3 regions of the Paenibacillus sp. RC73 genome follow, and region 2 is predicted to be linked to each of the others. Evidence: predicted binding sites of a transcription regulator. Region 2 holds the regulator's gene; each other region holds the start of a gene.
What was found. The regulator NrdR, encoded in region 2, represses ribonucleotide reductase genes. The targets are predictions, from matches to a motif close to AACACNATATATNGTGTT.
Positions count from the first base shown of each region.

Region 1: the regulator NrdR is predicted to act here: its motif matches at 3,001-3,018, upstream of ABH897_RS08645 (anaerobic ribonucleoside triphosphate reductase).
Region 3: the regulator NrdR is predicted to act here: its motif matches at 6,676-6,693, upstream of nrdI (class Ib ribonucleoside-diphosphate reductase assembly flavoprotein NrdI).

Region 1 is NZ_JBIYCV010000003.1:390,439-401,112, forward strand. It holds cobalamin riboswitch at 96-291, opposite strand; gene nrdG (anaerobic ribonucleoside-triphosphate reductase activating protein) at 475-972, opposite strand; gene ABH897_RS08645 (anaerobic ribonucleoside triphosphate reductase) at 969-2,918, opposite strand; gene ABH897_RS08650 (AbrB/MazE/SpoVT family DNA-binding domain-containing protein) at 3,214-3,684, opposite strand; partial or broken gene ABH897_RS08655 (DUF7916 family protein) at 3,806-3,936, shown strand; gene ABH897_RS08660 (glycoside hydrolase family 3 C-terminal domain-containing protein) at 4,072-7,002, shown strand; gene ABH897_RS08665 (Rrf2 family transcriptional regulator) at 7,069-7,566, shown strand; gene ABH897_RS08670 (GGDEF domain-containing protein) at 7,683-8,774, opposite strand; gene ABH897_RS08675 (spore germination protein) at 9,000-10,634, shown strand; gene ABH897_RS08680 (Ger(x)C family spore germination protein) at 10,612-10,674, shown strand, end outside.
Region 2 is NZ_JBIYCV010000001.1:646,516-657,189, reverse strand. It holds gene coaE (dephospho-CoA kinase) at 1-302, shown strand, start outside; gene ABH897_RS03075 (lytic transglycosylase domain-containing protein) at 299-862, shown strand; gene ABH897_RS03070 (alpha/beta-type small acid-soluble spore protein) at 999-1,223, opposite strand; gene nrdR (transcriptional regulator NrdR) at 1,329-1,796, shown strand; tRNA gene ABH897_RS03060 (tRNA-Ala) at 1,922-1,997, shown strand; tRNA gene ABH897_RS03055 (tRNA-Lys) at 2,010-2,082, shown strand; gene ABH897_RS03050 (MarR family winged helix-turn-helix transcriptional regulator) at 2,283-2,744, opposite strand; gene ABH897_RS03045 (SDR family NAD(P)-dependent oxidoreductase) at 2,948-3,832, shown strand; gene ABH897_RS03040 (helix-turn-helix domain-containing protein) at 4,080-5,735, shown strand; gene ABH897_RS03035 (iron-hydroxamate ABC transporter substrate-binding protein) at 5,917-6,867, shown strand; gene ABH897_RS03030 (FecCD family ABC transporter permease) at 7,028-8,035, shown strand; gene ABH897_RS03025 (FecCD family ABC transporter permease) at 8,032-9,039, shown strand; gene ABH897_RS03020 (alpha/beta hydrolase family protein) at 9,236-10,237, opposite strand; gene ABH897_RS03015 (GNAT family N-acetyltransferase) at 10,234-10,674, opposite strand, start outside.
Region 3 is NZ_JBIYCV010000001.1:458,116-468,789, forward strand. It holds gene ABH897_RS02110 (beta-mannosidase) at 1-2,299, opposite strand, end outside; gene ABH897_RS02115 (LacI family DNA-binding transcriptional regulator) at 2,512-3,579, opposite strand; gene ABH897_RS02120 (ABC transporter substrate-binding protein) at 3,860-5,551, shown strand; gene ABH897_RS02125 (GNAT family N-acetyltransferase) at 5,759-6,373, opposite strand; gene nrdI (class Ib ribonucleoside-diphosphate reductase assembly flavoprotein NrdI) at 6,861-7,220, shown strand; gene nrdE (class 1b ribonucleoside-diphosphate reductase subunit alpha) at 7,207-9,291, shown strand; gene nrdF (class 1b ribonucleoside-diphosphate reductase subunit beta) at 9,498-10,463, shown strand; gene ABH897_RS02145 (hypothetical protein) at 10,661-10,674, opposite strand, start outside.

The DNA.
Region 1 (10,674 bases), on a different contig from region 2:
GGGTTAAAAATGAGTAGGGAAAGAATGCCTCCGTTATTTAAAAAATGAAAATTCGGCGACTGCTCTTAACACCTCCCTATCTCCCGTAGGTACTTGCGATGTTGTTGAAATAGGCAGGTCTCCTGACTTACGGATCATGACTTTCAGCGCTCCTTCCCGGTCTGTGGACCAGTGGGTGTATCAACAGCTGAAAATTCCCCGTTTACAGTGGCGGGACCGCGCCGGACTTGCACCAGCTTCCCTTTTAAGCCTGTACTGAATAGAACAGACACCTATCTCCAAGCTATGCGATTATGGTATGACGAATAATTATGCACTCGTATACTTGTTCACCATCATAAGTGAAACTTGCAGGATACGCAATATAAACTCTGTTTAAATCTAAAATGAACTACATGCAAAAAAAGACAAGCCCTCTCCATAAGGAAAGGATTTGTCTTAGGGTGTAGTATCTCATGCGAGTATAACATCGCCTTAGGCTAATGTAACTATAGATCCTGCCTGAATGCTGGCCTTCACATCCACCAGTCGTTGATTGCGGCTGCCCCGGAAGGGAAGGGTCAGATCCTTTTGCTGTTCTACAAAAGGACCGTCCACAATCACATCGCACAGCAGCGCCAGCTCCCGGCGGGCCTGATCCGTAAGCAGCTCCTCATAGTCAAAGCCCGTATAGGCCCACACGGTTCGGTCAGGGCAGGCAGCGCGGAAGTCGCGCACAAACTGCGTGCATTCCGATGCCGAGAAAAAAGGGTCTCCGCCGCAAAGGGTTAACCCGTCCAGCAGTGGATTATCTGCGATGTCACGGATGACTTCCTGCTGTCGCTCCAGTGTGAACGGTTCACCTGCGCGGAAGCTCCATGACGAGGGATTGAAGCAGCCGGGGCAGGCATGGCGGCAACCGCTAATGAATACGACGGTACGCAGGCCATGCCCTTCGTTCAGAGATTCCGGAATGTAGCCGCACAAATTCACCGATGCTTCACCCGGTCACGCACCTCAGCCTGCTTCGCGGCGTTGAAGCGAACGGTATAATCACCTGTCAGATATCCGGTTACCCGGCGCAAGCGCTGAAAATGCGTATGTTCTTCATCAGCACCGCATTCGGGACAGCTTGTCCCGATAATGCCCTCGTAGCCGCATTCCGTGCAGCGGTCTACCGGATGATTGATGGAGAAGTACCCAATGTTCTGATGGAGCGCGTATTGTACAATTTTAAGAAACGCCTCCGGGTTATTCCGCGCATTACCATCCAACTCGATGTACGAAATCGCACCAGCGTTGCACAGATTATGAAATGGGGCTTCGAGGCTGATTTTACGGGCAGCCGGGAGCGTGTAATACACAGGAATGTGGAAAGAGTTCGTGTAGTATTCTCGATCATTTACCTCGGGAATAATTCCAAAATCACGCTGATCCAGCAACGTGAACTTGCCGGATAGACCCTCGGCAGGCGTAGCGAATAGTGTAATGTTAAGATCATGCAATTCACTCATACGGTCGCAGTAGACACGCATAGAAGCTATGATTCGCTGTGCTTCACGGTATACAGCGTCATCCTCTCCGTGGTGCTTGCCATACAGTGCCTTCATGCATTCGGCTAACCCGATAAACCCGACCGACAGCGTACCGTGCTTCAGTACGTTGCCCACTTTTTCATCCGGCTCCAGCTTTTCTCCGCCTTCCCATACCCCTTCGCGCATCATAAAGTCTGAGGCTTTTGCCGGCTGGCTGGTCTGTATATGGTAGCGATGGATCAGTCCGTCCACGGCAATGCGCATAACCTCTTCCAATCTGGTATCAAAGCCATCCCGGTCAGGTATCTTGCGCTTGCCTGTGCAAATACCGTACTCAATGCCAAGACGCACCAGATTAATCGTATTGAATGAGAGATTACCCTTGCCGCTTTGACGGTTTCTGCCGAAACGGTCAGCAAAGGTGCGGGTACGGCAGCCCATCGTCGCAATAATGGTATCCGGATCATCTGCGCGGTAATAGGGCAGGTTGAAGGTAGCATCCACATTGACAAAATTGGGATACATACGTTTGCTGGAGCATTCTACTGCCCGCATGAATAAGTCATAGTTGATATCGCCTTCGGCCTGATTAATTCCTTTTTTGCATTGGAAAATATGCTGTGGGAAAATAGGGGTTTCCCCGCTGCCCAGGCCACGAATAGTGGCCTCCAGCAATGATTGCGTAACAAGCCGCCCTTCAGCAGAAGTACACATACCGTAATTCAGTGATGTGAACGGAATTTGCCCGCCTGCCCGACTGCTCATGGTATTCAGGTTATGAATAAGGGATTCAGCGGCCTGGCGGGTCTCCGTCTCCGTTTCTTCACGTGCGAATGCGTATGAACGAGGGCAGACCTCCTGTAATAGGCTGCTGGCTATATGTAATTCGTCATCAGGCAGGGTGGGTTCTATTTCTTCTCCGAACAGACGGAGTCCCTTTCGCAGATGCTTGCGGAAGGACCGGGCCACGAAAGGAGCAAGGTCCCAGTCTATTTTATTGGCAGAGACACCTCCAAATTGGCTGTTTTGCTGAGACTGAAATATAATAGCCACCAGTGCCATAGCAGACATAATGGTTTGTGGTGTGCGCACAGAGCCATTGCCTGTATTAAAACCATCTTGCAACAAACGACCAAAAGGTATAAAGATACAGTTCGTAGTCCCGAGCACATATTGGTCCAAATCGTGAACATACACATATCCGTGGTCGATAGCGTCTGTCAGTTCAGGCGGAAGCACACGTAGTCGCGCATACCATTTGGCGTACTCGGAGCCGAGCTTACTCATTTTTCCACTGAACGACTCTCCATTCAAATTTGCATTCTCCCGCAGCATGTCCAAGTCTTGTGCCCCAATGACCCGCTCGCCGATGCTGTATAATTGATGTTCCTCCAACACTTTCATTGCAAAAACCTCCATATAGTAAAATATATATTATTCTCCAAAAAACAATATATTGACGATATCGTGTACTAAACAATTGTTTCGGTCTATATATTGTATATATGGATGGATAGAGAGTATGTGATTATTGTCACGTCGACAGGGGGAGAACGCACAAAAAAGTCAGGTGAAAGTTAGGAACACATCAACGAATACGCTCCTTATTCTACACCTGACGATCGAATATTTGACGGAAAACAAATAGGATGGCAATCCATTGGATCTGAGTATGTTTTGTAATAAATTACTGAATAATTTAAAGCAGCTTTTTCAGTTGGGACACCCGGCCTTGTGAGATATCGAGCATTTCGGCATATACCTTTTGCGGCAGGTTGGGATGTTCCTGAATCAGCTTTCGGAGCTTTTTTACCATTTCTCCTTGCTGGACTCTGGATTGTTTAGGCTGCCAGGTTGTATGGTTACGAACCGGCTTGGTATGTTCTTGAGCCTGGATGGCTTCGGTGCTGGTGGGATGTACATTTTCCTCTGTCTTTAATACCTGAATGCAATCGGCGCAAATAAAGCTATCACGAAAATAAGTCAAATGATCAACTGCGCCGCAAAATTTGCAGGATACACCTGTATATTTCCTTAATACAAATCCTTCTTCATTCACGAAAAATTCGAGCGAATCACCAATATTGATATCCATCGTGGTGCGCATTTCCTTGGGAAGCACGATTCGCCCCAATTGATCCAGAGGCCGTGTCATTCCGGTATTTTTCATAAACCCTTCCTCCTTTGATTATATATCCTGATTATACCAAAAAATATTATTTTTTGCTTTGTTTTTTGCTTTATTTATTGAAGAAAATATACAATTTTTTTAATTTACACACTGTTACTAACCAGGTACATTGGCTAAGAGCTTCCTGAATGGTTCTGTAGAAGGCGCGGACGAAGCTACAATTCGTGATTATAAGCTCATGTCCTAACAAACACCGATATCCACGCCATTGGCGACACTGGTCTATTCGGTATTGATTGAGGAAAGACACCAAATGGTGAGCAACAGCAATTGTTGCCGGGGTACTCCTTTTTCGCTATGATATATTAAAACGCTTTCATAACGGCCTTTTATGATATTTTAAATGGAGACAAGGAGATGACGGATATGAGTCATGAAACAACGGATCTAGAATATCTTTTTCAAAATCCGAAGCTTCATCTGGACGAACGTGTACGGGATTTGGTGTCTCGGCTAACCTTGGAGGAAAAGATTGATTCCATGCTGCAATATCAGCCTGCCATTGAACGATTGGGAGTCCCCGCATACAAGCATGGTACGGAAGCAGCACATGGTATAGCCTGGTTAGGAGAGGCGACTTCATTTCCGCAGCCTGTGGGGTTGGCTTGTACGTGGGATACGGAACTGATGCGACAAGTCGGCTCGGTTATTTCGGATGAAGCGCGTGTGTACTACCGCCGTGACCCGGCTCTAAACGGACTGACGTTATGGGCACCAACCGTAGATATGGAGCGTGATCCGCGCTGGGGGCGTAGTGAGGAAGCGTATGGAGAAGACCCGTATTTGACGGGAGAACTGGCGAAGGAATTGGTCAAAGGCATACAGGGTGATCATCCGGTATATTTGAAAGCGGTTGCGACATTAAAGCATTTCCTCGGAAACAATAACGAGGTGGACCGGGGAAGTGATTCCTCCAGCATAGACCCGCGAAACCTTCGTGAATACTATCTGAAAGCCTTTGAGAAGCCTTTTACGGAAGGCAAAGCCCAGTCCATGATGACCTCTTACAACCTGATTAATGGAACGCCTGCTACGTTGTACCACGGTGTTAATGATATTGTCAGGGACGAATGGGGAATGGATGGCTTTGTCGTCAGTGATGCTGGTGATGTGATGGGAATCGTAAAGGACCATCAGTATTATGACTCCCACACACCGGGTGTGGCTGAATCTATTCGCGCGGGGATCGACAGCATTACAGATGATGCGGATTTGTCCAAGCAGGCCATTCGTGATGCCTTGGCACAAGGAAAGCTGCAAGAAACGGACCTGGATCAGGCGTTGTTCCATACATTTCGTGTTCGCTTTCGTCTGGGGGAATTTGATCTGGCCACAGACAATCCCTATGCCTTGATCGGGGAAGAGGCCCTGATGACAGAGCAAGCCCGTGAACTGTCGTTGCGTGCAGCGAGAGAGCAGATCGTACTGTTGAAAAATGAGCGTTCGCTCCTGCCGCTGGACCCTGCGGGGTGCGGCAAGGTGGCGGTGATCGGGGCGCTCGGCAATGAGGTGTACCGCGACTGGTATTCCGGTACACTTCCATATTTTGTGACACCGCTTGAAGCGATTTGCGCCAAGCTGGAAACCGAAGACGCGCAGGAGCGCGTCATATACCGCGATGCCAAGGATCGCGTGACCTTCGCGGCGGCGGCTGACGGAGCGAAGGTCACAGTTGATTCCTTCGGTGACATGCGGTTGTCCCATGATGCCGAACCAACGGTTTTGACCGTGAACGATTGGGGCTACGGCAGCGTCACGTTGACCGACGAGCGCCTGGGTACCTATGTGACGAGCGATGAGGAAACGCTTCGTGTGACAGCTGAGGAAGCGTATGGCTGGTATGTCAAAGAAGTCTTTGGACTGACTCCTGTTGAAAAAGGGGAGCGTCTGTGGACGACATGGAACGGCAAGCCTGTGATCACAGGGACAGAGGGTTCATTGAAGGTAACGGAAGCCGCTAACCAGGACCATACAACATTCCGGGTAGAGACGGTGTCGGATGGTTTAGTGGAAGCAATAGCCACTGCGCAAGCTGCAGATACAGTGATTGTATTCGTAGGCAATCACCCGCTGATTAACGGTAAGGAAGAGAATGACCGTCCGGGCTTGGAGCTGGCAGCTTCCCAGCAGCGGCTCATCGAGGAAGTGTATCGGGTTAACCCTAATACGATCGTGGTTCTGACGGGCAGCTATCCGTTTGCCATCCCTTGGGTACAGGAGCATATTCCAGCGATCGTGTACACGTCTCATGCCGGGCAAGAGCATGGCACGGCAGTAGCGGATGTGCTGTTTGGGGATTACGCGCCAGCGGGTCGTTTGAATATGACATGGTATCAAGCGGAGGATCAATTGGGTAATATCAAAGATTACGATATTATTCGCGGCGGACGTACCTATCAATATTTTGAAGGTGAACCTTTATACGTGTTCGGCCACGGTTTGACGTATTCGCCATTTGAGTACAGCCATCTGCGCACAGATGCCCAAGCGCCCGATTCAAACGACAGGTCCGTCCCCGAAGGTCGTGTGAACTCTTTTGGTGCCCTGGATGCCACGGATACCCTGAATGTATGGGTGGACGTTACGAATCAGGGCATAGCTGCTGGGGAGGAGGTTGTACAGCTATATGTACGGCCCGGAGCTTCGCGAGTAAAGCGAGCATTGAAGACGTTGTGTGGATTTCAACGCATCCGCTTGGAGCCGGGGGAGACGCGAACGATTTCTTTTACAATGCGAGTGAAGGATTGGGCGATTTGGGATGTCACACGGGATCGCTATTGCGTTGAAGCTGGCGAGTACACCTTGCTGGCAGGTGCTTCTTCAGCGGATATCCGGCTGGAGCACCCTGTGAACGTTAGAGGTGAAGTTATTCCGCCCCGTCAAGCCGAACAAAGCATTCGCGCCGAAAACTTTGATGATTGTTCCCGTATCCTGCTGGATGAAAGCAAGGAGCAAAAGGAGGCCTGTGTACGTCCGCGTTCACCTCAACGTCCCGGCTGGATTGCCTTTCATGGCGTAGAATTAGATACGGTGAGCGCGGTTGAACTTCAATGCCGCGTGTCAGGCAATAGTAGCGATGCAGCAATTGAGCTTTGTTTGGATACGCCGGACAGCGAAGTTGCAGCACGTATAAACGTTGGCCATACGGGAGGAGCGCAAGCATGGATGACGCTCTCCGAAGCACTGGGTACAGTCTCAGGTTCACGTGATGTGTACCTGTGGTTGAGTGGCGAAGTGCGGCTAAGTTATTTTACTTTGAGCGCTTGTGCTACAGGAGATTCCAGCCTTCAGGCTTGAACTTACTTCTGACTTCACGTACAATGCATTCAACGAAGTTTCTACAGCTTAGGGGTGTCATTTCATTTGAATAGTGAAAAAAGACTACGCACCGCAACGCCCAGATGGCTTGGGGTGGCGGTAAAGGCTCTTGTCTATTTGGAAAAGCATGGAGAGCTCTGTGCCAGCGGGTCTATTGCCCGCTCTATTGACTGTGAGGTCACCTTGGTGCGCAGGGTGCTGACGCGACTTGTACAGGCAGAATTAATAGAAGCACGTGAAGGCCGTGAGGGAGGCTATGTGCTTACCCGTTCGGCAGACCATATTACACTTGCCGATATATACCACGCCATTGAAATATGTGATCCGATTTTTCCAGGTATGATGCATGAGCCAGAGACGAATCCTTTTTGTGAGGAGCTTGCAACCGCCGTATCGGAAATCGTAGTCGAGAGCGAACGACGTATGCTGGAGGTATGGGAGTCTCATACGCTGGCCTCACTCGCCAAGCGTACAACGCTGGTGGTGGGCGGCAGTAGCCATAGTGAAGGCGAGGATGCCAAGGCTTCTTCCAAAGGGGATTAACACATTTTTTTCAAAACGGATAATAGCCGATACGACTCTTCCGAGAGAGGGTTGTATCGGCTATTTCTGTAGGGTGCTCATATGATGCGAAATCGTAAATGAAAAGAATGCCCGCTTTATACCTGATAGGAGCAGACCCGATTACGCCCTGCATTTTTAGCTTCGTATAGCGCTCTATCCGCCTGTTCCAGCAGAGCCGCCCCTGACATATCCTCCCCGGTATCGGGAAAGGTCGTTACGCCGATAGACACCGTGACTTTGAGTACAAGCCCGTCTGACAAAACGAACTCGTACTGATCTACCCCGCCAAGGATCTGATTCGCTATGCGTAACGCTTGCCGGAAAGCACAATTCGGCAGAAGTACGGTGAATTCCTCCCCGCCGCTGCGGGTTACCACATCAAAGGAGCGACATTTTTCCCTCAAAATCTGACCTAGCTGACGCAGCACTGCATCCCCGGCCGCATGACCGTAGGTATCGTTCACTTCCTTAAAATGATCAATATCCAACACCAGTACAGATAAGTGCTCGTGACGTTGACGAGCTTGAGGAAGCTGCTCTTCCAATGAAAATTCGAGCTGTCTTCTGTTGCTTAAATTGGTGAGATGATCTGTATAGGAGGTATGCTCCAGACGAAGTAATAGCTCATTGGAGGTATTGATGGACTCAGCAATGAGATACAGAAGAAATCCGCCTGCCATAGAAATAACAAAATGGAGCGGATAAACGTCCAGAACATCATTAATATCATTCAAATTAATTGTGAGAGAGCAGAAAATAATGCCCAAAGCGAAAACGTTCATCATCATCATCTTCGTTAAACGTGACCAGGACAGATGTGACAGCAAAGCGCAACCCAGGCCCACGAGCATCATAAAAAAAGCCCCCACAATGGCTTGAGTGGTGATACCAAACAGCATTAATCTGCCTAAGCATATAAATAGGGTAGTCATGAGTGTTGCCGGTCCGCCAATGTAAGCCGCCGTAGCTACGATGGCCAGATGACGAAGATCGGCAATTGTATTAAAGCCCACTGGGAACGAATAGTACATCAAGATAATGCCATAGCATCCAAAAAGAGCGCCTCCGATCCAATGTGCCTTACGCTTTAAGGTATGTAGGCGGATTTTATATCTTTGAGATATGAGCCCGGTTATGTACAAAAAGGTGACAAGGATACAGGTATTTACAAAAAACGTACTGAACAAGATGTTAACCCTCCCGAGAGGCATATTTCTTCATTTTATCAAAAAAACTGACATTAGGCTTGGAAATGAAGAATTTATTGAAATTTATTACGCGGATGTGACTTATAACGTTTCGTCCTTACACTTAGTGCATAACTGGGAATAGATTGAGCATACTCCAAATATACAATAATTAGGAAAAAGATGTGGGGTCCATTACTGCCACTTTGGAGATGAGGTTTGCTCATGATTCGCTATCCCTATCGCAAATATAATAAAAAGTCGGGGGCGGACAGGAATAATGGAAGCTCTTCGCATTTTCTTAAGATCGAGGCTCAATTGGAAACCAACCTGGAGCAAATCAAGGAATTGACGTCAGGCAGCCCGGACTTCCTGATTCGCCGCTTTAGTCTGGGGCTGAAAGCTGACGTTCCTGCTGCCATTGTATTTCTGGATAGTATGGTCAAGACGGACACAGTGAATGAACTCGTCATGAAATCATTGCTTAGCCGACCATCCGCCGAGGTGGCTGCTGAGGTAGAAAGTGCAGAAGGGCTTTACAGTCGGATACAGGGCCATGCACTTGAACTTGGTGAAGTGAAGGAATGCGATGATTGGAACTCCATGATGGAACAGCTCTTGATGGGAGATACGATCATTTTACTGGAAGGGTGTACAAAGGCCATTGCGTGTGGCACACGTGGAGGAGAGAAGCGTGCGGTCAACGAGCCCACCACACAGTCTGTCGTCAGGGGACCGAAAGAGGGATTTGTGGAATCCCTGTTCACGAATATTTCTCTTGTCCGACGGCGGATTAAAAGCTCCGATCTTACGATGGAGATGTTCAAAGTAGGAAGCACGTCCCTCACGAATGTAGCCATGCTGTATATGAAGAATATTGCAGATCAAAGTGTTGTAGATGAAGTTCGTCAACGGGTAAAAAACATCAATATCGACGCCGTATTCGAATCCGGTATGGTAGAGGAGATGATACAGGACCATAATTTCACACCATTCCCAACGATCTATAACACGGAAAGACCAGATACGATCAGTAGCAATATTATGGAGGGCCGAGTGGCGCTCATCATAGATGGAAATCCGTTTGTACTAGTGATGCCTACCGTATTTGCCCAATTCTTTCAGAGTGCTTCGGATTATGAGGAACGTTACGATATGGCGACTGTCGTCCGACTCATTCGATATATCAGCTTTATCATTCTAATCTTGGGGCCTTCTCTCTACATTGCCCTAACGACGTATCATTACGAAATGATACCGACCCCGCTGCTGATCAGCATACTGGCTCAGCGGGAATCCGTTCCTTTTCCGGCATTTCTGGAGGCGCTTATTTTGGAGGTTACTTTTGAGATCTTGCGTGAAGCGGGTATTCGAATGCCACGTGTGGGTGGACAAACGGTATCCGTTATTGGTGCGCTTGTCTTGGGACAAGCGGCTGTGGAGGCCGGGATCGTCACCCCGCTGCTCACGATTGTGGTAGCCCTGACGGGGATTGCCAGCTTCGCCATTCCAGCCTATAACATGTCGGTGGCCGGGAGACTGTTCCGATTTGTTTTTATGATACTATCAGCGTTTATGGGGCTGTATGGCATTACATTGGGGCTGATTGCGCTGATTGCCCATATGAACAGCCTACGTTCTTTTGGGGTGCCCTACATGGCCCCTTTCAGCCCCTTTGTACTGGAGAGTCAAAAGGATGCTGTATTGCGTCTCCCATTCTGGATGATGCGGACACGTCCTAAAAGCATTACATCTACTAACCAGACACGAATGAAGGATGGAAGCGGAATTTCCTCTTCCGATAAAACGACACCGATGCAGGAGGGGGGAGCCGAGGGTGTATCAGGGGAAGGGGAATGAACGAAGCACGGTAACCTTCAAGGGGAGAATGTGGGCTCTG
Region 2 (10,674 bases):
AATCTTACGAGCAGGAACATCCGAACAAGCTTGTTTTAGCGGATATCCCGTTACTGTATGAGTCCGGGCTGGAGAGCTTGTACGATGAAATTATGGTGGTATACGTACCACGCGATGTGCAGCTCCGGCGTTTGATGCTCAGAGATGGATTGACCGAGGAACAAGCCGGACTTCGGTTATCCGCGCAAATGGATATTGAACAAAAAAGAAGCCTGGCCGATATCGTCATCGATAATAGTGGAACACAGGCTGAAACAAAACAGCAAATTGATCAATTCTGGCAGCGAAAGGGACTGGCATGAATATTTTGCGCAAAAAAAGAGTCCTGCTGACTTTGTTTGTTGGGTTTGTCTTGATTCTGTTTTTTAATTCAAACTGGATGTCGTGGTTCTATCCGATTCAATATAAGGATGAGATCCGGCAATACTCGCAGACGTATGAAGTGGACCCGTTTTTGGTGGCGTCCATTATCCGTGTTGAGACGAACTTTAAGACCAGCAAGCAGTCACACAAGGGTGCACTGGGACTCATGCAGATCATGCCCGATACGGCGAATTGGATTATGGACAGCGCTCAGATCCAAAAGGTTCCGCTGGATAGCGTCAAGCACGAGCCAGGCACCAACATTGAGCTGGGAACCTGGTATGTGCATAACCTGTCGGTGAAATTTAAGGATAATCCGGTAGCTATCGTTGCGGCTTACAACGCAGGCCCCGGTAAAGTGCAGGAGTGGCTGGATAAGGGCGTATGGGATGGGAAAGAACAATCCATCAAGCAAATCCCTTTTGGCGAGACACGACATTATGTACAGCGGGTTATTTACTACTACAGGCAATACACAAAAATTTATAATCAGTTTTAACGGATGACGAGGCTGCGTGTAAATATGTCATGACAGAATGAGCCTGGTGGCATTAAAATGAAAAAAGCGCAGGACAGGCTGTTTTTAGCAGCCCGTCCATACACTTTTTCTTGTTTCTTCTGCGTTATTACCGCGATTATTGGTATTGACCTGCCAATTGTTGTTCGGCGATCGTTACGAGGCGTTTTGTGATGTAGCCCCCGATCGAACCGTTCTCATAGGAAGTCATGTTACCTTGGTATCCATCTTGAGGAATGCTGATACCCAGCTCTTGAGCGATTTCATATTTCATTTGCTCCAGAGCGCCGGAGGCTTTGCTGACTACCAGGTTGTTGGAGTTGCCATTGTTTCCTTGTGCCATTGTTGTTCACCTCCTCGCGACGTGGTAAACATATTATGAACCGTTTTGACAAAATTATTACGAAAAAGTATAGGGAATTTATTGGAAAAAGGAAGTGGTGAATTTATGAAATGTCCTTACTGTGCCTACAATGGAACAAAGGTACTGGACTCTCGGCCTGCGAATGACAACAAGTCCATCCGCCGCCGCCGCGAATGCGAGCAATGTGCCAGGCGTTTTACCACCTTTGAAATGGTGGAGGAGACTCCACTGATGGTCATTAAAAAGGATGGCAGCCGTGAAGAATTCAGCCGTGATAAAATGCTGCGCGGTCTCATTCGGGCCTGCGAGAAGCGTCCTGTATCTGTCGAGCAACTGGATATGATCGTATCCCAGGTGGAAAACGCTATCCGCAACACAGCCGCTACTGAGGTGGACAGCCAGCAGATCGGCGAACTGGTCATGGAACAGCTCTATCCTGTTGATGAGGTTGCCTACGTGCGCTTTGCGTCCGTATATCGGCAGTTCAAAGACATCAACATGTTTATGAAGGAACTGAAAACACTTTTATCCAAAGATACAGCCAGCGACTAGATCGCTGACTGTATCTTGGTTGATGGTGGAAGGGTAATTATAATTTTTTTATTAAAGTATTGACACAGGGATGAAAATTTTATATGATATAGGAGTCGCTTGAAACGTTTTTAATTACATATAATGGGGCCTTAGCTCAGCTGGGAGAGCGCATCGCTGGCAGCGATGAGGTCAGGGGTTCGATCCCCCTAGGCTCCACCAATTTTATATTATGGACTCTTAGCTCAGTTGGTAGAGCAGTTGACTCTTAATCAATTGGTCCAGGGTTCGAGTCCCTGAGAGTCCATCCTTTAGAAAAACGGCAGAAATGCCGTTTTTTTGTTTTGAATTTAGCTTTGTTTTCCTTCGTGGTCACACGTTTGGTCACAGAAGGCCCTACTTTCTTGATGAACAATAAACGCCATGTTCTCTTTAATGAGGACACGACGTTTATTTTAGTTTTACTCCATGCTTTTAAGAAAGGCAGTCATTCAACCTATGAACTTGTTACTTGTGATCAAATCCGTTAAAGTCCCTGAGCATTCCGATAAAATTTTCAAGTTGTTCATCGTCCCATCTTGAAATGTGTTCGTAAAATACAAATTCTTTCTCTTTTAGAGCATCAATCGTCTTTTGTTGTCCAAGCTCAGTGAGGGATAGAAGTATTCCTCGACGATCATCAGGGGAGGCTTCCCTTTTCACATAACCCAAAAGCTCAAGTTGTTTGACGAGACGGCTAACCGAACTGCGATCCATAGCTGTTGATTCCGCCAGCATAGTGGCGCTTGTTGGGCCGTACGAGTAAAGCCAACGGATAATATGGAAACCCGCAGGTTGTATTGAAGGATCGAAACGTGCTGCAGTTTTGACATTTAGCGCATGTGAGGCGCTTATGAGGGCATTGATTTGCTCGCCGAGCCCCAGTTCCAATTGGCCTCTCGGCGTATTTTTGTGTCGATCATTATTCATCCTATTTCACCTAACCTTAATTGATAAAGTAAATCATTCAAGTTAATTAATTGACATATATCAATCAAAATAATATAGTTGATTTATATCAAGTATATGGCTGCGTCAGCTGTATGTCAAAACTTGAGACGGGTCTAACGGAGTAAAGCAATGAACGGCCCAATTACATTGACAATGACTATTCAGCACAAAGGAGAATTACCATGATGGCTAATCCGATTGTTGTAATAACTGGCGGAACGAGTGGTCTGGGGCAACTCGTTGCGATTGAATTGGCTAAACGTGGTACTCATCTTGTCATGACAGCCAGGAGCAAGGATCGCGCTGAAGCTACTAAAAAAATTATAAAAGATATGATGCCCTCAACAAAAGTAGACTTTTTTTTCGGGGACCTATCCTTAATGAAAGATGTCAGACGTATGGGGAACGAGATTTCAACTGCATACCCCAAAATAGATGTGCTTTTGAATAATGCAGGACTGCATGCATTCGAACAAAGGGTAACCTCCGAGGGATTTGCAGAAATGATAGCTGTGAACTATTTAGCACCGTGGTTATTGACGCACGCCTTACAGTATTCCTTGAAAAATGCAGGAAGCGCCAGAATTGTAAATGTTGCCTCTGAGGCTTCACGCAATCATGGTGAGCTTAAGCTCCCTGAGGATTTGACCAATATAGCTCCTTTTACTCCCAGAGGCTCGTCTGCAATATATGGGAAAACCAAGCTGTATAACATTATGTTTACTGGTGAACTGGCACGTCAATGGACTGGAACGGGGATCAGTGTTAATGCTCTGAATCCAGGGTTTAATGTTACAGGTCTTGGACGTGAGCTATGGTTTGCATCAATGCTTGAGCGTTTTTTGAATTTTTTTCATATTGGTGATCCACGCAGAGGAGCTGATATTATGACTCGTTTAATTGTGGATCCGCAGTACCAGGCAGTTACAGGAGGGTATTTTAATGTAGGAACCGGACATTCAATTGTACCTGTAGACCCCAGTGGAGATATTGCTATGCAAAATAAACTGTGGAATTGTACGAAAGAATTACTACAACAAAGAGGGCTTCTTAACAATATGACCTGATTTTATGGATTACCGCGGTAAACTGAGGACTGTTTTGTAAAAATCTAAGGTGGGGTTCACGTCAATTGAATCCGTAAAACTAACTAACGAGGGGCCTGAAAATTAGGAGAATAGCCGTATCATGGAAAAGGTTTGATCATTTATAGTATAGATATCGTTTTTATGCTATATAATTGGACTTTTTTGCTTAATACGATGCAGAGGACTGAAAAACGTTCCTCAATATTTTGTAATGGAGGCTTTGCTTGTGGATAACGTTGTCTCGGAATGGGCAGAGTCCCATTTTCCTTTATATACTGCTGACAGTATCCATTCGCTGTACAGCACCTCGAATTTTCCGATGTATAAGATTCATGAGAGTGTAACCGTGCTGATTGCAATTGCCAGCGGCAAAGGCATTCTCAGGATTAATGATCAAATGTACGAACTCATGGAAGGGAGTGTCATCCTTCTCCCAGCCCATAGCCATGCCGCTTTAATTACGAATCTCCAGCAACCACTTCATGCTTATAAGCTTTTAATCCGTACGCGAGAGCAGGCAAATTCTCTGCCCACAGGTGTAATGATGCGGAAAAGCGAGGTGGCCTCCAATGCCAATATTCAGTTTTTCCCTTACGAACCTGCGATTGTGGCCCATGTGGAGGATCTGTATATTCATCGTTTACCTGCTAGTGAAGCCCGTCATGTGCAAAATCAAATTATCTTTCACCAAATCATTCTTCAACTGTTGAAACAGCAGGAGGCCAAGTATGCTGCCAGTGAGCAGCCGTCGATGGAACACAGCATTACTTATTTGGAAAATCACTATAGCGAGAAAATAATGCGTGAGCAGTTGGCCGCGATTGCAGGCGTAAGCCGATCACATTATTCTATCCAGTTTAAGCAGCTTACCGGTTTTTCCCCGAACGAATACTTGTCGCGGCTGCGCGTTCACCGAGCCAAAGAACTGTTAATTAGCGGATCAGGCACGCTCCGGGAAATTGCAATGAAGGTAGGTTACAAGGATGAATTTTATCTAAGCCGTCGTTTTAAGCAGCATACAGGAGCATCACCTTCAAGCTACAACCGCGGATCATCCCAGCGTGTGGCTGTATTGCTCATACCTTACGCCAGCCATCTGTTGCTGCTTGGGTTGGAACCTGCTGTCACCATTTCGGAAAGCAGCGAATATGTGAAGACGAATGGTCTGGAGCCGCCGCAAACGATGAAGTTTATAAGCACGAACTGCTCTGCTGAACAGGTGAACTCGGTATTGCTCGATACCAACATTGAGTTGATCATTGCAGCCAAACAGCATTTGCACCAATATGGGCTGAATCCTGAGCATTTGCGAGTTGTAGCGCCTATCGTGGAAATTTCATGGATGGAAATGGGATGGAAAGAGCATCTGCGTCGTATCGCACATGCTGTTCAGAGGAGCGATCGGGCAGAGCAGTGGTTGGCTGCTTTTGAAAAGGAAGAACAGGCAGCCCGTTCACTGGTACAGCAATGCGCAGTCGCTCATGAAATTATAACGATTCTGGTGATTAAGCCGGATAAGCTGCTCGTTTACGGAGCGAGAAATGTCGGATATATTATCTATCAATCGCTTGGACTGCGGCCTCCTGAATTGATTGGGCAGGAGATGAAGAAGCGTGGGGACCAATTTCATTCTATTCCCATTGAGATATCCGAACTCGCAGCTTATGCCGGGTCGCAATTATTGGTTGCTATGTTTCCGGATGAGAAGGGCTCCACCGCACATAGTGAAATGATATTCAAGTCCTCCTATTGGAACAGCCTTCCCGCTGTACAGCGGAATAATGTACATCTGCTTGACCTGGATGAATGGTTGCCCTACAATCCGGTTTCTATTCGTTTGCAGCTTCAACGCGCGGTAGCTTTATTTACAAGTAACCAATAGTCCAAGTCATTTTCCAAACAAAAAGGCATGGCTCGGCGCATAGCGGTTCCATATAATTAGTTCATACAAATGAGAATGAATTTCATAATCAATGAAAGGGGTACTAAGTTTAAGATTAGCATCTCATGCACGATATGAAGACTCATTGAACATAGCGTTTTGAAAGGGAGAGAGTTATTTTATGAAAAAGCTTTTTATTCCGCTGGTACTTTTACTTGTGGTTGTATTGAGTGCTTGTGGCGGAAATCAAGCGAACCATGCCGAGAATGGTAAAAGTTCGTCCTCTGTGCCTTCTTCGGACTCGAAATCGAAATCTACCACATTCGTCTATCAATCCGAGAATGGACCCGTGGAGGTTCCGACCCATCCGCAACGCGTCGTTGTGCTTACCAGGTTCTTGACGGGTAACGTGATGGCGCTCGGTGTGCCTCTGGTCGGCGTGGACGAAATGTCCAAGACCAACCCGAATTTTGAAGAGAAGCTGAAAGGCGCAGAGGCGGTTACGGACGAAAGTCTGGAGAAGATCATCGAGTTGAATCCGGATCTTATTATCGGGCTTTCAGATATTAAGAACGTCGATAAATTTAAGCAAATCGCTCCTACTGTCACTTATACATATGGCAAGGTGGATTTCTTAACCCAGCAACGTGAAATCGGAAAATTGTTGAATAAAGAAAAAGAAGCACAAGCCTGGATCGATGATTTTACAGTCCGTGCCCAAAAAGCCGGAAAAGAAATCAAGGCGAAGATCGGTGCCAACGCGACGGTTTCGGTCATCGAGACATTCAATAAGCAGCTCTATGTCTATGGCGATAACTTTGGCCGTGGAACAGAAATTCTCTATCAGGAGTTCGGACTCACCATGCCGAAGAAAGTCAAGGAGGCGACCCAGAAAGAAGGTTATTTTGCCTTATCGTCTGAGGTTATGAAAGATTACTTGGGTGACTATGTCATTTTCAGTAAAAACGCGGATGAGGACAATTCGTTCCAGAATACCGAAACGTACAAGAATATTCCCGCGGTCAAGAATCAACATGTCTTCGAGGCTAACGCGAAGGCGTTCTACTTTAACGATCCACTGAGCATGGAATACCAATTGAAATTTTTCATTCAGCATTTTCTCGACCAGTAAACGTTGATCCCTATTTCGGGAATGCATCGCTTAGGGGCGTCTACGATTCAAAGCATGGCAACGATTTGTCTTTCGTTGTGAATCATTTTTATTCGATGCGAAGGAACTGGTTATTTAACAGTTTCTTCGCATATTTCATTAAAGAAGAGATGAGAGTCCGATGAAGATTAAACAACATGCCTTTCCTTTTGCGTATAAGCTCTTTGGCAGCGTGCTGGCGCTCATTTTTTGTTTCATCATTTCAATGATATTCGGTGCAGCGGAAACGACGCTCCACGACCTGTGGCTTGCTCTCACCTCGGGTACCAAGGAAGACAAGTTTCTCATCCTGCGTGAGATTCGGCTACCCCGCGAGCTGGCGGCTATGCTGGTCGGCGCCGCTTTTGCCGTGTCCGGTGCTATTATGCAGGGAGTTACCCGCAATCCGCTGGCCGATCCGGGCTTGCTGGGCCTGACTTCCGGCGCCAACATGGCGCTCGCGTTGGCTTTCGTATTCATACCGGGCATAAACTACTTCGGCATCATGGTGGCCTGCTTTCTCGGGGCCGCTCTGGGAGCAGTTTTGGTCATCGTCCTTAGCTCAATGCGCCGAGGCAACCTGTCCCCGATCCGAACCGTGCTGGCCGGAGCGGCAGTTTCTGCGTTTCTGTATGCCATTTCGGATGGCGTCAGTATCGCTTTCAAGATTTCAAAGGACGTATCCATGTGGACCGCTGGCGGCCTGATCGGAACGACGTGGGGACAACTTCAGGCCATTGCGCCGGTGATCCTTCTCGGAATTATGGTAGCTTTGATGTTTTCCAACCAACTGAGTATTCTCAGCTTGAGCGACGAGGTGGCGGCTGGATTGGGGCAAAATCTGATGTGGATTAAATCCATCCTGTTCGTCCTTGTGATTGTGATTACGGGTGCATCGGTCGCGCTTGTTGGAAACATGGCATTCGTGGGGCTGATGATTCCTCATATCGTCCGTAAAATGGTTGGCACCGATTATCGGCATATCCTGCCTTTCTCGACTTTTGTAGGAGCTACGTTCATGCTGCTTGCAGATACGCTGGGCCGCACGATTAATGCACCTTACGAGACGCCGGTGGCAGCGATCGTAGCGATGCTGGGCTTGCCCTTCTTTCTGCTCGTTGTGCGTAGAGGAGGTAAAGCTTTCTTATGATTCTGTCCGCTCTTGTTCGAAAACAACGCCTGATCCTGCTCGTCAGTTTAGGGCTAATTGTTCTAACCGCTATAGCCAGCATGGCCTGGGGATACTCGTCTTTGTCGTTTGACAGGCTGATCCCTGTTTTGTTCGGCCAAGGCACCTTCAAAGAAGAGTTTGTTCTGTTTTCCGTCCGACTGCCACGGATTTTTATTACATTGCTATCGGGCATGGCGCTTGCGTTGTCAGGCTCCATTCTGCAAAGTATCACCCGCAACGACTTGGCCGACCCAGGCATCATCGGCATTAATTCTGGCGCGGGCGTAGCCATTGCGTGCTTCTTTCTGTACTTCCCGATCGATGTCGGATCGTTCATTTATGTTTTGCCACTTGTCGCTTTTATTGGCGCATTGGTAACAGCAGCTTTGATCTATGTTTTCTCGTATAGCCGAACGAGCGGACTTGATCCCATCCGGCTTGTACTGGTGGGGGTTGGTTTCTCCCTTGCGCTGTCGGGGATCATGATTGTAATCATCTCCTCGGCTGAACGATCGAAGGTCGATTTTATCGCGAAATGGATTGCGGGCAATATATGGGGCACGGACTGGCCGTTCATTTGGGCACTGCTTCCTTGGCTGATCCTGCTTATACCGTTTACCTTGTACAAGTCTCAGCGGCTCAATCTTCTTGCTTTGAGCGAACCATCGGCGATTGGCGTCGGTCTGAAGCTTGAACGAGAACGCCTCGTTCTTATTCTGACGGCGGTCGCCGCGGCTGCATCTGCGGTATCTGTCACGGGCGGTATCGCGTTTATTGGGTTGATGGCCCCGCACATGGCCAAGGCACTGGTCGGGCCACGCAATCAGTTGTTCATTCCCGTCGCTGTTCTGCTTGGCGGCTGGCTGCTGTTAACCGCGGACACGATCGGTCGCAATCTCACAGATCCCGACGGTATTCCCGCAGGCATCATGGTGTCGTTAATCGGTGTGCCTTATTTTGCTTATTTACTGCTCAGGAAGTAGCTCCGACGCGTAGTCGGGTAGGTTAATTCAGGTAGTCCAGAGTTAGAGAGCTAGAGTCCCGCATTATCAATCCTTAAAAAACGGCAGAGATGTCGTTTTTTATTAGTTTATAAGTTCTGATTTCGAAGTACTACCATGACTGCGATTTCCAAGATAGGATACGTTGTATCTATGAGGAGATTGCAGTATCTTGTATTCAGTAAATTAAATAATCGGCGAGGATTTTCAAGTACTCATCATTCACCAATTTTCTGGGGGCAAATACGGCTGTTAAAAAAGTTAGAGATTTTGAATGTGCGACTTTTTCATTCATCATGGAATGGTCGGCTTCAGGTAGATGGATGACGGACAGCAGCTCTGAAGGCACCTTCTGTCGATATACTCGTTCAGTATCTTTTACATCAACGTTAATATCTTTTCCAGCCAGAACCAAGAGTACAGGAGAATTAAAGTAGCCTAATTCTTCGGTGGAATCAGACCGGAAATTTTTGCCTATAAAGCTCCATCTTTCTTTGGAAATCAAATTGTCTGGGTTGGCTATTTTCAGGTATTCTTCATAAGAAGCTTGTTTTTTTAGTAATTGCAAAATCTGTTGATTGTAGTCCAATCTCTTTGTAATTTTTTGCGGAGTAGCCCCTTCCTGTTCCATCTCTTTTCTGGTGTTAAATTGCCCTTGTGTAATCCAGTTCACGGCCGGCGATACAAGGATGCTGAAAGCAATATTGTGCTCCTTTTTAACGATCTTAGGAATGACCCATCCTGCTTGACTGGCTCCCCATAGGCCGATTTTCTGCTTATCGATCATCGGTAAGGTACTCGCCCAGTCTATTGCATATCGGATCTCCTGTGCCCGGTCCTCCATGCTTTGATCCAGCCAATTTCCAGGAGCGCCATTAATACCGGGCTTATTTAAGGATAAGGAGGCGTAACCCTTGGAAGCGAACCTTTCCCACAGTGGTTTGTATCCATCATCATATGTGTCATTGATAGGACCATCCCCATGGACAAAAACAACCAGTCCAACCTTTCCCGAGTAGTCCTTAGGCAAAGCTAATGTACCCGTTAATACCCCTTTAGGAGTCGTAATTTGTATTTTTTCTTCCGTCATCTTGTAGGAATCTTGATATAGAATAATCAATATTAAGGCAACAGCTAGACCTGACGCAATACCAAGGATAAGCTTGGATGTTCTTTTCAAAGGTGTTCTCTCCTCGAATGCAGTTTAGTTTCTTTCCAAGTCATCAGATGCCATACAGGCTCCTTGAACCAAAAATGTCGCAATCCATTGCATTTGGATTGTTCTACTTCAAACGCTAGTTTCTGATACAAACGGATGGCCCCCTGGTTCTTATGCTCTACATGAAGCGTCAACACATGAAAACCGGATTCAACCGTAAATTGCTGTGCGAAAGCTAGAAAACGTCGTCCTATTCCCTGATTACGATGACTTGAGCGAATCGCCAAATGATCAATATAGCACTCATCTGAGGCAGGCTTATATTCCAGCGCATGCATACCTGTCAAAAATTTAAATACATTGAAGCAGCCAAACTGTTTTATGAGCGGAGCCCAAGAAATGGGTTTTGTTTTAGGGAGCGAAGAGGAAGGTGCTTTCCATTTGAGGGAGAGAACACC
Region 3 (10,674 bases), 190 kb from region 2:
GCGGCAAATCCATCTCTTTTGTGTCAGCAAAATAAACTTCACAGGAATCCACCGGTTCACCGTTTTGTATCAAACGTGCGACCAGCATATGCTCAGCAGGGTTCAGGCCCTTCAGCCATTTGTCGGCAGGCAGTATATGTACCGACCCCGCTGCATTAGCTTGCTGCTCTACCTGAATGTCCTCTTCACGGATGGCCTTACTACCCCGGATATGCAAAAGCGTCAGCCGCAGCGTGCCTTGAACAGGTTTTAGCGTATCGTTGACAATATGCAGCTCCTTATTACCCTGCTCCGTATCCGCCACGCTCAGCAACACGTCTACAAAGCTGCGCTTAGCCGTATATTGCAGCGCCTTCCAGCGACCAAAATAGTCCATACTCGACCAGGAGGCAACGGGCCAGCAATCATTCATTTGCCAATACAATGTGCCCATGCAGTAAGGTTTGCGACGCCGATGCGCCTCGATGGCCATTTTCATCGCTTCCGCCTGTAAAATCTGACTCATGGGAAGAAAAGCTTTAAAATCCTTCGGCTCCCGCATGTACCGTTCCATATATTCTTTAATCAGGCGATTGCCCGCCCCGTTCTTTTGATGCGCCAGCATTACCGCAGATTCCAGCTCCAGATCGTTCTCTTCCGCATAAGCGCGCACGGACCTGTATTCGGGAAAGGACTGAAAGCCATATTCACTCATAAAACGCCCCACATGCACATGGTAATTCTCAAAAGGCTCAGATGCGTGCCACACGCCCCAGTAATGAACATCCCCAGCCGTCGAGGACGGATGAGCATGCTGATTTCGGTCTTCAGACAGGCCGATCAGTGGAGACGAGGGCCAATATGCCGTCTGCGGGGACCAGCTGTGTACCACTTCCGGTAAAATCCGGTGAAAGAGCGTCTCATAATCAAACCACAAGCGCTCTCGTTGCGCTGGCGTATAATTCTTTTTCCAGCCCCAGCCTCCCTTCTCCTCATAATGCGCCCAAGCCGAATCAATCTCATTATTGCCGCACCATAACGCGATACATGGATGATTGCGCAGACGCTTGATGTTGTCCTCCGCTTCCTTAGCCACATTGTCCAAAAAAGCTTGATCGCCCGGGTACATACTGCACGCGAACATAAAATCCTGCCATATCAATAAACCGTATTCATCGCAAAGCTCATAAAATACGTCTTCCTCATAAATACCGCCGCCCCAGACCCGCAACATGTTCATATGAGAGGCGGCAGCACTGGCAATCTCGTGCCGATACCTTTCCCGTGTCACTTCAGGGGCAAAGCTGTCATTCGGAATATGGTTGGCTCCCTTCGCAAACACTGGAACCCCGTTCAGTTCAAAATAAAAACTCTCTCCCGCCACATCCTGTTCACGCACAAGACGAATCGAACGCAAGCCCGTCTTCACCGTTTTTTCCGCGATTACAGCTCCTTCATCCCGCTCCACAAGCTCAGCTGCAAACGTATATAGATGCGGCTCTCCAAGTCCCCGGCACCACCACAGCTTTGGCTGCTCCATATACAATTCCAGATCCACCGTTTGCCTTCCCTTCAACAAACGAACAGGCTTCGACCACTCCCTGCCGTCAGCGGAAATACGCAGATCGGCTTCTCTGATCTCACCCGCATTCTCAATCTCTGCCACAGCCGTGAGTCTGGCTCCCTCTGCACTTATTTCATCCTGCCGGATAAACAAGTCCCTTACGATAAGGCCGGACCATGCCTCCACGCGCACCTCTCTCCAAATGCCACTCGTCACCAGCCTCGGTCCCCAATCCCAACCGTAATGGTAAGGAGCCTTGCGCGCGAAAACGCTTACCTTTTTGTCCGCCAAACCACCTGCTTCGGACTGATCATTCGGCGCAGGAAGAGCGTAACCTAGTTGTTCCAGCTTGGGCACATCCTCAGCTATTGGAGAACGGAACGCGATTTCCAGCCGATTCTCTCCCTGTTGAACCCATGCCTTCACATCCCGTCTCCACATCCGAAACATATTGTTGGCCGTCAAAACGGGGTGTCCATTCACTTTTACCTCCGCATACGTGTCCAAGCCCTCCAGCACCAATTCTACACACGGGCACTGAAGCTGTTCCACACTCATTTCAAAATGGGCTTCGTATATCCAGTCCTGTTTGTCAATCCATTGTACCTTCTCCTCGTTCGTTCCGATAAAAGGATCAGGAATTTTACCATGTCGTAAAAGGTCCGTATGCACACATCCCGGTACCTTCGCGCTAAGCCACTCATCACCTTGCGCTTCCCTAAACCTCCAGTTATCCAACCCTGTCACATTGAACATCGTCGCAAGCCTCCCTGTAAGGATGATTGGGAACATCTTGACTCCTCTATAAACATAACAAAAATAACATTAAGCTAACAAATTAGTCAAATCGTTTTTTGTAAAAAAACAAATTGAAAAACAACAAAGAAAAGTCGCTCTCGCCCAAAAAAGGCTAAAAGCGACTTTTTTATCTTCCCCATGTACGGAGCTCAATCATCTACATCTGGACATCAACTATATTTGATTGTACTAATCGGGTGTTCATGATCATCATTTCCCTGACTGAGCCGCGGCGCATACCCCTCCCGTATGACTAGCTCCGCGTGCAGCAGCTTTTTCTCGACGGGCGAATCCGGGTTGGTTATACGCCATAGCAATTGATCCACCGCACGCATTCCCAGCAGCTCCTTATCCACTCTCACCGTAGCATAAATCGGCATCTGCTCGCTCGTATCGTCAAAACCAGTCACTCCACAGCGCCTTGGGACGTCAATTCCCTTTCGTTTGAGCACATCCACCACGTGCCCGGCAGTCACATCATTCACACATACAAAGATCTCCGGCAATTCATCCTCGGTCAGCTTGTCCAATTCCTCGGCGAGCTTCTGCGCTCCCATGTGGAGCAAAGCTCCGTTTTGCTTTAAGTCTATTCCTCCAAGCTCCAGTGTGGAGCGAAAAGCTTCCCAACGTTCATAGAAACTGTGAGCATCGTCGATATTTCCGACAAATTGAAAACGGGTATAGCCCCTGCACAGCACATTTCTCATGAGTTCAGACATACATGTGCGGTTATCTGTAAACACCGTATCGCTTAAAAACGCAGCATCCCAATGGTCCACCATGACGACCGGAATGCTCATCCGATAAATATTCAGCAATATAGAAGTAGAAATCGACCCCACTGTGATAATGCCCCTGATCGCTTCTGGATTCAGCAAAGAAAACATATCCTCTGTTGAAGGCTCCGTTAACGTCAGCATGTTCATTCCCTTTCCATTCAGGCGCTCAGAAATGCCTTCAAACACAGGACCCCAATACCTGGATTCTCTGTTCTGGTGCCGTATATTCGGAAATAACACCAGCACAGTTCCCGACCATTCCCCGGCATCCGTGTCCCGAGGTTCCACCCCCGTTGTCTTTGGATGATTGCGAAAATAGCCCATCTGGGCAGCCAGCTTGACCAACACTGCCCTCGTCTCCTCACTTACTCCGGGCTTGCCGGACAATGCACGCGAAACAGCGAACTTTGAAACACCGGCCGCATCCGCAATTTCCTGCAACGTTATTTTTCCACGCATCTTCTCACCCAACCCTATTCGGAATCTTTTTTTGCCTCTGCCTTTCCAATACATGGGTGTACCCATAAACTGGTATCATCGTAGCACACTTTGTTTTATATCATCAAACGATAGATTTACACAAATCCACACCATCCACCAAAATATGTTTGCATAATAAAAAAACAAACACATAACAAATCAACATAAATGACTTGACGTAGGGTTCGGTATTTCCTACAATTTACTATTGAAAGCACTTACATTATGTAAATCATACTTATAAAGGGGGATTTTGCAGATGTTCAAGATCAGGTCGGTACGACAAGGCTCCATCCTGCTCCTGGCTTTGTTGCTACTCGTCACGACGGGCTGCGCAAACGGAACAGGCGGTACGGCAGAAAAGGAAAATCCCGATGATACCAGTCCTGTTACACTTACTTTTTTTGGTGGTGACGCCAGCTCGAACTGGAATAACATGAAAGATGCAATTGGACAGGAAATTATCAAAAAAACGGGCGTGACACTGAACGGAGAACATGCCGTCAATGGCCGGAGTGAGGAAAAGTTTGCTTTGATGGCTGCCAGCGGAGAGTATCCTGACCTGGTCTATCCCAAAAGCGATGTCGGTAAGCTGGTCGATGCCGGGGCACTCATTGACTTAACCGACCTGATTGATAAATACGGCCCCAATATCAAGAAAGTGTACGGAGACTATTTTAACCGTATTAAATATAGCAATGACGACCCTGCCATCTATACCATTCCGACAAATTTGGGCGTAGATCACATCGCATTTGACGCACAAGCCGGGTTCGAAATCCAGCATCAGGCACTCGAGAAGCTCGGCTATCCGAAAATTCGCACGGTTCAGGATTTTGAAAAAGCACTCAAGGACTATGTAGCCCTATATCCCACCACTAACGGTCAGCCTACCATCCCCCTCTCCCTTGATGCCGAAGATTGGAAAATTCAAATTACCGTGACAAATCCGGCAGTTACCGCTACAGGCGGACCGGACGATGGAGAGTATTATATCGATCCCAAGACGCGTAAAGCCATTCTCCACTACAAACGCCCGGAGGAACGGGAATATTTTCGCTGGCTGAATCATATGTACAACGAAGGACTGCTGGATAAGGATACTTTTGTGCAAAAAAGCGATCAATACAAGTCCAAAATCGCCGCAGGTCGTGTGATTGGACTCATCGATCAGGAGTGGAATTATCAGGATGCCGAAAACGCGCTCAAAGCGGCGGGCAAGGATGAATTTACCTACGCGCATTTCCCGGTTACGTTAAGCGAGAAATACGAGGATCATTCCCTCCAGCCGCTTGGCTTTGATGCTGCATACGGGATCGGAATTACGACCTCGTGCAAAAATCCCGTGCGTGCCATCAAATTTCTGGATTTTCTGGCCTCCGACGAAGGACAAATTTTGCGCAACTGGGGAATCGAAGGCCAGCATTACAAAGTAGAGAATGGCAAACGGGTTATTCCGCCCGATGTGCAGCAACGTAAAAACACCGATAATTCCGCTTTTACGAGAGAGTCGGGCATCGGTTTGTACTGGATATGGGGACCGCATTACGGTGACGGCATCAAGGACCCTTCCGGCAACTACTATACGACGAACTATCCCGAGATGATTACCGAAAATTACAGCCGGGCCGAAAAAAAATCCCTGCAAGCCTACAATGCTCGAACGTGGAAGGACCTGTTCCCGAACGAAAAGGATTTTCCAGTGAAAGAATGGGGCGCCGCCTACAACATGCCCGTTCCGACCAATACGAACTACAATGTCATTTATCAGAAGTCGCAGGACATTGTGCGCAAACGGATTCCCGAAGCTGTACTCGCCAAGCCCGATCAATTTGATGCTGTCTATGACCGCATGCTCCAGGAGCTGGATCAGGCAGGTGTGCCGAAGGCTGAAGAAACCTACACCGGACTGATCCAAAATCGGCTTAAGCTGTGGAACGCAGAAAAATAACGATCAAATAAGCTGAACTTAAAAGTTACTTACTGTGCCACTACGCAGTCGGATGGTGCTTCGCTTGTACAGCACCATTCCGCCTACTCCGTTTTGATGCTTATTTTTTCAAGTCAGCTTATAGTTCGAGTTTGGCTTATATGAATGAAAGCTTACAGGGGCTGACAGCCTGATGCTGTTCAGCCCTTTTACCTTGAACGTTCTGTTTCATTCCATATATACATGACACGATGATGACTGTCTGTTTCCCTGCACGTTCTGCGAAGATTCCGTCGTTTGCTCCGCAGCCTCATACTCACTTCGCAAAATGCCCATTTGAATGATGTCATAGTATTGGCCTTCTCTGAACAGCTTTTGCCGCAGCCGACCTTCCTCCTTGAAGCCGCAGGCCAGATAGCAGCGATATGCACGTTCATTATATGAATAGACCTCCAGCTCCAGCCGATTCAGATTCAGCGTATGAAATACAAATTTCTGTAATAGCCGGATCGCTTCATGTCCGTAGCCTTTGCCCAGGTTATCATCGCGCCCAATCACAATGCCGAGCGTGGCATGCCGATTCATCCAGTTGATTTTAAATAAATCCAGTTGTCCAATATAGTCCAGTGTGTCTTTATGCGCAATAACAAAGCCCTTGATCTCGGAGTTACCGTCGATCATCATCTGTACATAGGCTTCGCTATTCGTCTGAGAATGAGGATAAGTAAAAACATCGCTCAAACCGCGTGTAATATCCGGGTCATTGACCCATTTTCGTATTTCCGGTATATCCTCCTGACGATACTCCCTCAATACGATGCGTTCCCCAATCATATGCGGCATAGTACATCTTCCCTTCGGTTATGTAATGGTATCTTAATATAGCATCAAACGACCCTGAATCCATAAATCCATTTCCCATCATACGTATCCCCCCTACAGTAAAAGGTAGATTTACCACAGTATCTCCTATTGACAAATCGTACATCTTCATCCCTCAAAACTCCAGTACATTTGTAAAATTCGCACGAAAAAAAAAGTTATTCTGCTTATCCCGCCCCCCGCTTGGACTTGCCCCCAATCCTTGTGCCCAACCTTTTAAAAGTGATTGACCTCACCTATATATAGATATAAAATAGAAATCGTACTCTAAATATAGTGTGCAACGCGTATTTTACACATATATCTTTAAAATACAGATATGGAAGTACCGATATAAATAGGCGTTAAAATTTTGGCGAAGCACAGCCAGCAAGGGGTTGCGAATCTTTACAGGATTTCGAGCCTTGGACAGATGCTGTTTTGCCAAATGTCAAGGAGGATGAATACAATGCTGATTGCCTATGATTCCAAGACCGGCAATGTAAAAAGATTTATCGGGAAGCTCAAGCTTCCGGCGGTCCAAATCCAGGAGCAAATGACTATAGAGGAACCATACGTACTCATTACATATACAACGGGGTTTGGACAGATACCTGAGAGGGTATCTTCCTTTTTGCAAAAAAATGCTCAAAACCTCGTGGGTGTGGCTGCCAGCGGCAACCGTAACTGGGGCGAGAGCTTTGCCAAAAGCGCGGATTTGATCTCCGACCATTATAACGTGCCTGTCATCAGTAAATTTGAATTATCCGGAACGTTCGGCGATGTAGAGCGTTTCAAACAGGAGGTGAGCCGAGTTGCGGCATATTGAACTGAACAACATGTTGATGAAACGCGATACAGATGGCTTTTTCCAATTGGAAAAGGACCAAGAGGCTGTAGACGAATTTATGAAGGAAGTCGAAGAACGGAGCTTGAAGTTTGCGGATACAGCGGCTCAAGTGCTCTACATGATTGAGAATGATTATTACGAAAATTTCTATAGTAGCTATACAGCTGACGAAATTAAGGATATTTTCCATATCACTCATAGTTATAATTTTAAATTTCCTTCCTATATGGCAGCATCCAAGTTTTATACGGATTATGCAGTGAAGAGTAATGACCGTAAGGTTTATCTGGAGCACTATCCTGACCGGGTGGCGGTCGTCGCCCTGCATTTGGGACGCGGTAACGCCGATACGGCGCGCCTGTTGTCCCGCTCGATGATGGAGCAGCGTCTCCAGCCGGCTACGCCAACCTTCCTAAATGCAGGCAAAAGCCGTCGTGGAGAACTGGTGTCCTGCTTCCTGCTCGAAATGGACGACTCCCTCAACTCGATCAACTACGTGCTAAACACTTGCATGCAGTTGTCCAAAATCGGCGGCGGTGTCGCGGTCAACCTGTCGAAACTGCGGTCACGTGGCGAAGCGATTAAAGGTGTAGAAGGCGCGGCTAAAGGAATTATGCCTGTGCTGAAACTGATGGAGGACGGCTTCTCCTACGCGGATCAGATGGGTCAACGTAAAGGCTCCGGCGCTGCATACTACAACATTTTCGGTTGGGATGTACTGGAGTTCCTGGATAGTAAAAAAATCAATGCCGACGAAAGAGTACGCCTCAAGACACTCTCCATCGGACTGATTGTTCCGAACCGCTTTTATAAGCTGGCTCAGGATAATGAGCCGCTGCATGTATTCGCTCCTTACAGTGTGTACAAGGCCTACGGTACGCATCTGGACGATATGGATCTGGATGAAATGTACGATACACTGCTTGCTGACGACCGGGTGAAGAAAAAGGTTGCGATGAGCGCGCGTGACATGTTGACCAAAATTGCCATGATCCAGCTGGAATCCGGCTATCCATACATGATGAACAAAAGTAACGCTAATCAGGCACATGCTCTTAAAAACGTGGGTCAAGTTAAAATGTCAAACCTGTGCACAGAAATTTTCCAATTACAGGAAACCTCTGAAATTGCAGATTACGGTCAACAGGATACAATTCGTCGGGATATCAGCTGTAATCTGGCTTCTCTCAACATTGTAAATGTGATGGAGCATGGGAAAATCCGCGAATCCGTTCACGAGGGGATGATTGCCCTGACCTCGGTCAGCGATATGACCCAAGTCGCGAACGCGCCGGGTGTTGCCAAGGCAAACCGTGAGATGCATTCTGTCGGTCTGGGTGTCATGAACTTGCATGGCTACCTTGCCAAGAACAAAATTGCTTATGAAAGCAACGAAGCGAAGGATTTTGTCCGTACCTTCTTTATGACGATGAACTATCACTCGCTGGAGAAAAGCATGGAGATCGCGCAAGCGGCCGGACAAAGCTTTTATGGCTTTGAGGAATCGGATTATGCGACTGGGGTGTATTTTGACCGTTATCTGAATACCGATTACCGTCCGACAACGGCACGTGTACAAGAGCTGTTCAACGGCATCTATATTCCTTCTCCAGAGGATTGGGACAAGCTGAAGGCAGACGTGCAGAAGAACGGCTTGTATCACGCGTACCGTATGGCGATTGCGCCGACGGCCAGCATTTCATATATTCAAAATGCGACGTCCAGCGTAATGCCAATCGTGGAACAAATTGAAACACGTACCTATGCGAACTCGACGACCTATTATCCAATGCCTTACTTGCAAAGAGATAATGTGTTCTTTTATAAATCCGCTTATCAAATGGATCAGTTCAAAGTGCTTGACCTGATTGCCGAAATCCAGCCTCACGTGGATCAAGGAATTTCGACAGTGCTTCATGTGAACAGTGACGTGACTACACGCCAATTGGCGCGTTGCTATCTCTATGCTGCTCACAAAGGACTCAAATCGTTGTACTACACACGTACCAAAAAGCTGTCTGTGGAAGAGTGCCTCACCTGCTCGATCTAAGACCGTATGGATAGCTTATAATTAGAAGTCCTCATATGTATGGATGCTTTTCATTAGAAGCTGTATCCAGCGTGATGTTCACCCTTTATGGGTTGGGACACGGCCTCGCGGATGCAGCTTCCGTATGTCAAGCATACGGTGATTCGCCTATGTCATTTCATTATGACTCTAGGAAATCTCGGAAGCTGAAGGGAGAATGCTAAACAATGACAGGTATACAAGCTGTAAACTGGAATCGCTCGGACGATGATTTCACACTGATGTTCTGGAATCAGAACATTATGCAATTTTGGACGGATGATGAAATTCCGCTGTCCGACGATAAAATGAGCTGGGTAACCCTCAGTGATATTGAAAAAGAAGCCTACATGAAAGTATTAGGCGGCTTGACGTTGCTTGACACGATTCAAGGCGGCGTGGGTATGCCGCAAATTATGGAGCATGTGGATGGGCTGCAACGCAAAGCTGTACTGAGCTTTATGGCGATGATGGAGCAAATTCATGCGAAGTCGTACAGCAGTATTTTTACAACCCTGGCTTCTACGGAAGAGATTGATAATATATTCCGTTGGGTAGAGGAAAATCCGCATCTCCAGACCAAGGCGGAAACCATTCGTCAGTATTATATGAATATTCATACGCCAAAAGACTTGTATCTCGCTATGGCAGCGTCAGTGCTGTTAGAAAGCTATTTATTTTATAGCGGCTTCTTCTATCCTCTCTATCTGGCGGGTCAAGGCAAGATGACATGCAGCGGAGAAATTATCGACCTTATTTTGCGGGACGAAAGTATTCACGGTGTTTATGTAGGTGTGCTGGCACAGGAGATTTATGCAGAGCTGGACGAGGAAGAGCAACGCGATCTGTACCAGACGCTGGTAGGGTTGCTGCGCTACTTGCACAATAACGAGGAACAATACACCGAGCAAATTTATGCTCCTATCGGGCTTGTGGACGATGTCAAAGTCTTCTTGCGCTACAACGCCAATAAGGCCATGATGAACCTGGGCTTTGATCCGTTGTTTGAAGAAGAAGAAGTCAATCCAATTGTATTCAACGGCATCAGCACCCACACCAAGCAGCATGATTTCTTTTCTAAAAAAGGAAACGGCTACGTGCGTGCAATGAATGTGGAGCCGCTGACTGATGATGATTTTAATTTTGGAGTGTAGGTAATAGGTATATGTGAAAATAGTTTGTTTAGGCGATGCTGAGGAAGACCACTCCGCAAGTGGATAGTTCTTCCGATCGCTGTTGTCAGGGGATTCTTTTGGATTAGAATTTAAGGTTAGAGTCCCCCGGCAAAGGCGAACGCTTCCCTTCTCCAGAATCCATCCACTCGCTGTTATAGTCATCTCTGCATACTGAGTCACATATCTTTGT